DNA from 2 places in the Arthrobacter sp. Y3221048 genome. Region 1 is predicted to be linked to the other one. Evidence: riboswitches for the same ligand, from Rfam matches in the RefSeq annotation. Region 1 holds a riboswitch; the other holds the start of a gene.
What was found. Region 1 has a riboswitch for thiamine pyrophosphate ahead of AC5RVS_RS04015 (NtaA/DmoA family FMN-dependent monooxygenase). Riboswitches for the same ligand answer to the same signal wherever they lie in the genome.
Positions count from the first base shown of each region.

Region 2: it holds a riboswitch for thiamine pyrophosphate, as region 1 does, so the genes downstream of both, AC5RVS_RS05855 (ECF transporter S component) here and AC5RVS_RS04015 (NtaA/DmoA family FMN-dependent monooxygenase) in region 1, are expected to answer to the same signal.

Region 1 covers NZ_JBNHHX010000001.1:852,169-855,585, reverse strand. The annotation lists gene AC5RVS_RS04025 (LysR family transcriptional regulator ArgP) at 1-122, shown strand, start outside; gene scpC (succinyl-CoA:acetate CoA-transferase ScpC) at 253-1,773, shown strand; TPP riboswitch at 1,841-1,950, shown strand; gene AC5RVS_RS04015 (NtaA/DmoA family FMN-dependent monooxygenase) at 1,981-3,354, shown strand; gene AC5RVS_RS04010 (oxidoreductase) at 3,373-3,417, opposite strand, start outside.
Region 2 covers NZ_JBNHHX010000002.1:261,582-264,998, forward strand. The annotation lists gene AC5RVS_RS05835 (Na+/H+ antiporter subunit E) at 1-423, shown strand, start outside; gene AC5RVS_RS05840 (MrpF/PhaF family protein) at 420-704, shown strand; gene mnhG (monovalent cation/H(+) antiporter subunit G) at 694-1,218, shown strand; gene AC5RVS_RS05850 (DUF4235 domain-containing protein) at 1,369-1,629, opposite strand; TPP riboswitch at 1,800-1,933, shown strand; gene AC5RVS_RS05855 (ECF transporter S component) at 1,977-2,597, shown strand; gene AC5RVS_RS05860 (ABC transporter ATP-binding protein) at 2,606-3,417, shown strand, end outside.

The DNA.
Region 1 (3,417 bases):
CCCCGGACCTGCCGGTGGACGTGCCGTTGTACTGGCAGCGCTGGAAGATCAGCTCGCCGGTGCTCGACGAACTGACTGCCTGCGTGAAGCAGACCGCGGAAGAACAGCTGCGCCAGCCCTAGCCTCACCACCGGAGATCAGGCTGCGCGCGGCGTTTCCGCCCGTCAACAGGGCCCGCTTCTCCCCGCCCCGAGCCCCGGCGCCCGCGCCCGACCCCTAGAGTGGAAGGGGAGATCCAGACGAAGGGGCACGATGCAAGACCGCATTCGCAACGCCCGCCTGCTCGAGCGCGTGATGTCCGCGGAGCAGGCGGCTGAACTGATCAAACCCGGCATGACGGTGGCCATGAGCGGCTTCACCGGGGCCGGTTATCCGAAGGCCGTGCCGCAGGCGCTGGCGGCGCGGATGGAAACCGCGCATGCGGCCGGGGAGCAGTTCAAGATCCGCGTGCTGACCGGCGCCTCAACGGCCCCCGAGCTCGACGGCGCCCTCGCCAAGGTCGACGGGATGCAGCTGCGGCTGCCCTACCAGTCGGACCCGGCGCTGCGCGAACGGATCAATGCCGGCGAGCTGGACTACATCGACATGCACCTTAGCCACGTCGCCCAGCACACCTGGTTCGGCTTTTTCGGCGACGTCGACCTGGCCGTGGTCGAGGCCGTGGGCGTGCTCGAGGATGGACGGCTGATCCCGTCCACCTCGGTGGGCAACAACATGACCTGGCTCCGGGAGGCCAGCCGGGTCATCGTGGAAATCAACAACGCCCAGCCGCTCGGCCTCGAAGGCATGCACGACGTCTACCACGGCACCGCCCTGCCGCCGGAGCGCAAACCCATCCCGCTCGTGAATCCGGACGACCGGATCGGTGAGCCCTACCTGGAGGTGGATCCGGACAAGATCGTGGCCATCGTGCATACCGACGCGCCCGACCGGAACTCCCCCTTCAACCCGCCCGATGAAAACTCGCAGCAAATCGCGGGCCACCTGCTGGAGTTCCTGGACCACGAGGTCCGGCGCGGGCGCCTGACCGAGCAGCTGCTCCCGTTGCAGTCCGGGGTCGGTAATATCCCCAACGCAGTGCTGGAAGGCCTGGCGGCCGGCGGCTACCGCGGCCTGACCGCCTACACCGAGGTCATCCAGGACGGCATGCTGCAGCTGCTCAAGGAGGGCGTGCTGCGCATGGCCTCCGCCACGTCCTTCTCGCTCAGCCGCACCGGTTTGGAGGAGTTCAACGCGAACGTCGACTACTACCGCGAGCGCATCATCCTGCGCACCCAGGAGATCTCCAACCACCCCGAACTGGTCCGCCGGCTGGGCTGCATCTCGCTCAACGGGATGATCGAAGCGGACATCTACGGCAACATCAACTCCACCCACGTTGCCGGCACCAAGGTGATGAACGGCATCGGCGGCTCCGGCGACTTCGCCCGGAACAGCTACCTGTCCGTCTTCATGTCCCCCAGCATGGCCAAGGGCGGGAAGGTCTCCAGCATCGTGCCGATGGCCAGCCACGTCGACCACACCGAGCACGACACGATGATCGTGATCACGGAGCAGGGTCTGGCCGACCTGCGCGGCCTCGCGCCGAAGCAACGGGCGCGCAAGATCATCGAGACCTGCGCCCACCCGGACTACCGGCCGATGCTGCAGGACTACTTTGATCGTGCCTGCCGGGACAGCTTCGGCAAGCACACCCCGCACCTGCTCGGTGAGGCCTTGTCCTGGCACCAGCGCTTCGTGGAAACCGGCAGCATGCTCCCGGCACAGCAGTAACGGCTGGGAGTATGACGCCGTCGTGCCGGCGGCCTTTCGCCGCCCGGTGCGGCTGCCGGTAGGCTGCTGGCTTGTACACGGGAGTCCGGTGAGCCGGGCTGAGAGGAAGCTTCTCAAGTTTCGACCGTTGAACCTGATCTGGATCATGCCAGCGCAGGGAGCAACCCTCACACCCGTGCCCTGTTCACTCAACAGAAGGGCGCGACAATGCAGACATCCGACGGCATGCACCTGGTGGCGATGGTCAACCCGCCGACCAGCCAGTATTCGGAGAACTGGCGGCATCCGCTCTCCCGGCGGGACTGGCTGAGCGCGGAGTTTTATCTCGATCTGGGCAGGACGCTGGAACGAGGCTGCTTCGACATGCTGTTCCTGCCCGACGCGCTGGCCGTCCCGGAGGACAACGAGGGCGACTTCGCCACCACGCTGGTCACGGGCGGCAAGGGCGCCATCTATCTCGACCCTTTGGTCACCCTGTCACTCGTTGCCGGGGCGACCCGGCACCTGGGGCTGGCCGCCACCATCTCCACGACCTTCACCCCGGCCTACACCATCGCCCGGAAGCTGCTCTCGCTGGATCACCTCTCCGGCGGCCGGGTCGCCTGGAACATCGTCACGTCCACCACCGACGCCGAGGCCGCCAACTTCGGCCTGGCCTCCATCCCGCCCAAGGCGGAGCGTTACGACCGGGCCGACGACGTCGTCCAGGCCGTAGTGGACCTGTGGGAAACCTGGGAGCCCGGGGCGCTGACACTGGACGCGCCGGGACGCCGGTTTGCGGATCCGGAGCGTGTCCACCGGATACCCGAACGGTCCCGGTCCGGCGGCGACGACCGTCCGCTGAGCCGCGGTCCGCTCACCCTGCCGCGCAGTCCGCAGGGAAGGCCGGTACTCATGCAGGCCGGATCCTCCCCGCGCGGCATGGAGTTCGCCGCCCGCTGGGCCGAGGTCGTGTTCGCCGTCGCCGACACTCCGGACGCCATGCGCGCGGTGCGGACCGAACTGCGGGCCCGCGCCGCCGTCGCCGGACGGAATCCGGATCGGCTGGCCGTGCTCCCGGCCGTCCAGCCGATCACCGGTGCCACTCCCGCCGCCGCCCGCCAAGCCGTAGTGGGCCTGGAGACGGCGCTTGATGAGGAGGACGTTCTGACGAAATTGGGCCGGCTCCTTCACGCGGCCCGGGAGGACCTGAAGCCGGACGGCAGCGCCGAGGAGTTGCTGCTGGCCCATCGCGGGGCCACGGGCAGCGAGGGCTTTGAACAAATGCTCCTGGCGGCAGCCCGCCGGAAATCGATGACCGTCCGCGAACTGGCGACGGCGCAGGCCATGAACCAACTGCACCCCCAGCCCGTGGGCGATCCGGCGGAAATCGCCGACTACTTGTGCGAACTCTACGACTCCGAGGCGGCTGACGGTTTCGTGATCATGTCGGCCCTCTACCCGTCCTCGCTCGAAGAGTTCGTCAACGGCGTGGTGCCGGAGCTGCAGGCCCGAGGCCGGTTCCGGACCTCATATTCGGGACGCACCCTGCGCGATCACCTGGGAGTTTCCGTGGAAGGCAGTCGCTCCGTCGCGTCTTAGCAGCCCTTCCGCGGCGGTTCAGCGCTGGTAGACCCTGGCGAGCACGGCGTCGAAGACCCGGTC
Region 2 (3,417 bases), on a different contig from region 1:
CTGTTCTACCTGCCGCCGGTCGAACTCAGCGGACGCTTCAATCCGCTGGCGGCGCTGGTGTTCGCCGTCACGTTCGTGTGGCAGGTGGCGGTGGCGAGCGTCGAAGTCCTGTGGCTGGCCCTGACCCGCGGCCCGACGCTGCGCAACGCGGTGGTGGCGGTCCGGCTGCGAAGCCATTCCGACCTGCTGGTGACTGCCACCGGGCATGCCATTTCGCTGATCCCCGGCAGCTTCGTGGTGGATGTGGACCGCTCGACGTCCACTCTTTACCTGCACGTGATCGACGTGGCCACCGAGGAGGCCGCCGAACGTTTCCGGGCAGACGTGCGGCGGATCGAGGCGGGACTGATCCGGATGATGGGCACGAAGGAAGAACTGGCAATGGTCAAGGCCGAAGGTACCGGCAGGGGAGGTGCAGTGTGAACGGGGAAGTCATTCCGGTTGCCCAAGTCGTCGTGAGCGCAGTGCTGGGCGTGGCCGCGGTGCTGTCGCTGATCCGCCTCGCCCGCGGCCCCTCGCTGCTGGACCGGCTGCTGGCCATTGACGTGCTGCTGGCGATTGTCTGCGCCGGACTCATCGTGGACATGGCCGCCGGCGGCCACATGAACAACCTGACGCTGGTCGTTGTCATTTGCCTTGTCGGTTTCATCGGCTCGGTCGCCGTGGCTCGTTTCGTGACGGACGGGCGGCCCCGTGAACACTGACCTGATACTCGACATCGCGACCGCCGTCTGCCTGATCGCCGGCGCGGGGATGTCCCTGGCCGCGGCCATCGGCCTGCTGCGGTTTCCGGACCTGCTATCCCGGATGCACGCCGCCACGAAGCCGCAGGTCTTCGGCCTGCTGCTGCTGCTGACGGCAATGGCCCTGCAGTTGCGCAGCTGGACGGCGGTGCCCTTGCTCCTCATAGCCTGGCTGTTCCAGTTGCTCACCGTGCCGGTTTCCGCCCACATGGTGGGCCGGGCCGGATACCGAACCAAGCACCTGCGCAAGGAAATCCTCAGCGTGGACGACCTCGACGCGGTGGTGGAGGCAGCGGCCGAGGAGGATTCCGAGGTGGCATCCGACGACGTCGCGCCTTCCAGCGCCGACGCCGGCAGCGGTGATGTTCCCGGCGGCCAGCACGCCGGCGAGCCGGGGGAGCGGCGTACCGCGGCGGCGGCCGCTGGTCCCGGGCGGAACGACCAGGACGACGCCGGGCCGGCGGACCAAAAATAACCCGCGGACAAAAGATAACCCGCGGACAAAAAATAACCCGCGAACAAAAAAATGCCGGTCCGGCGGCGGCTGCCGGCGGACCGGGACCAGAAGCGCGATGGGGGACGGGACCGCGGCCCCGTCCCCCATCGGACTCCCTCAAGGGACCGCTTAGACCATTTCCCGCGTCTTGTCGTAGCGGATGACCGCCTTGGCGGTGGCGCGTTTGGTCAGCACCTGGATCACGCGCGCCACGGTGCCGGACACCACGGCGAAGGCGACCGCCGACCGCAGGCTGTTCTCCAGGTCATCGTCGCTCTTCGGCGCATCTTTTCCGGTGACTCTCTTCCAGACGAACCCCAGCAGCTGGCTGGCTGCCAGGCCCGCGCCGATACTCACCAGTGTGCCCAAGAGCCTCAACACAACGTTCATGCCCGCTCCCTTCCGGGGCCGCGGCCCCGTCTCAACTGCTGTTCCGGTTCCCAGCCTACTGCCCGGCACCCGCCCGGGCCGTAAGCCGTCGTGCATTTTCCAAGGGTCTGAAGCCCGAATCGCCCGCCGCTGCGGGCAAGTGTAGACTGGTGCGTGCTGCTAGACAGCACCTATGACGACAGGGGAGCGTCCGACCGGCCGGTACACACCGGAGACCGGGAGGGACGCTGAGAGTGCGGATGAACCGCAGACCCTCGAACCTGCTCCGGTTAGTACCGGCGAAGGGAGTCGAGTTCTCGGGGCGCGCCGCATGGCCGCCCTCCCCTCCTGCAACCAGGAGGATCCCAGTGAGTACCGTTTCGAATGCACCCGCCACGCCTACCCCTGCCCGGAAGCCGCGCTACGGCTGGCGGGTGGTGGACATCGTCGTGGCCTCGGTGGTCGCCGTGGCCGTCGGCGTCATCTTCTGGGCCTGGTCGGCGGGCTGGCCGCTGATCGAGGGCCTGACCCTTGCCTTCCCGCCTTCGGCCGGACTGTACACCGGCGGCTGGCTGATGGCCGGCGTGCTGGGCGGGCTGATCATCCGCAAGCCCGGCGCCGCCATCTACTGCGAGATGCTGGCCGCCATTGTCTCCGCGCTGCTGGGCACGAGCTTCGGCATGACCGTCCTGGTCTCCGGCCTGATCCAGGGGCTGGGGGCCGAGATCGTCTTCCTGCTCTTCCTGTACCGCAAGTTCAACCTCGGCGTGGCGCTGCTGGCCGGCCTGGGCGCAGGCCTGGCGCTGTCCATCAGCGAGAACATCCTCTACAACATGCTGTGGGCCGCCGAGTGGCAACTGGCCTACGTGGGCTTCGCGGCCGTGTCCGGCGTCGTGATTGCCGGGCTGCTGCCGTGGCTGGCGGTCAGGGGGCTGGCGAAGACGGGCGTGCTGTCCTCCTTCGCCGCGGGACGCTCGGCCGACGTCTGAGCCGTTCCATGGGAGAGCAGAGTACGACGGCGGTGCCCGGACCTGTGCCGGTCCTCGCCGAAGGGTGGGGCTGGCGGCACGCTGGCCGCAAGGACCCGGCGGTGCGCGGGGCCAGTTTCAGCATCGCCCCGGGCGAACGGGTACTGCTGCTGGGCGCCTCCGGGGCCGGCAAGTCCACGCTGCTGCACGCCCTGGCGGGCGTGCTCGGCGACGAGGGCGAGGGCGAGGAGACCGGCCGGCTCACCGTGGCGGGTGTGCGTCCCTCCGAGGCCCGCGGCCGGGCCGGCCTCGTGCTGCAGGATCCGGAGAGCCAGCTGGTGCTGGCCCGGGTTGGCGACGAGGTGGCCTTCGGCGCGGAGAACCTGTCGCTGCCGCGCGCGCAGATCTGGGACAGGGTCCGCGAATCCCTGGCCGATGTCGGCCTGGCGGTACCGCTGGATCACCCTACCTCGGCGCTGTCCGGGGGTCAGAAGCAGCGGCTGGCGCTGGCCTCCGTCCTGGCCATGCGGCCGGGGCTGCTGCTGCTGGACGAGCCGACCGCGAACCTGGACCCGGACGGCGTGCAGGAAGTACGCGACGCCGTGGCCCGGGTGCTGGACCGCACCGGCGCCACCCTGGTGGTGGTCGAGCACCGGGTGGCTGTCTGGGCGGACGTGGTGGACCGCGTGATCGTGCTCGCGGCCGGCGGCGGCGTGCTGGCCGACGGGCCGCCGGGCACGGTGCTCGCCGAGAGCGCCACCCGCGCCCGGTTGATCGAGGCCGGCGTCTGGGTTCCCGGACACACCCCGCGGCTGGACCTGCCCGCGGCACCGGCCCCGGG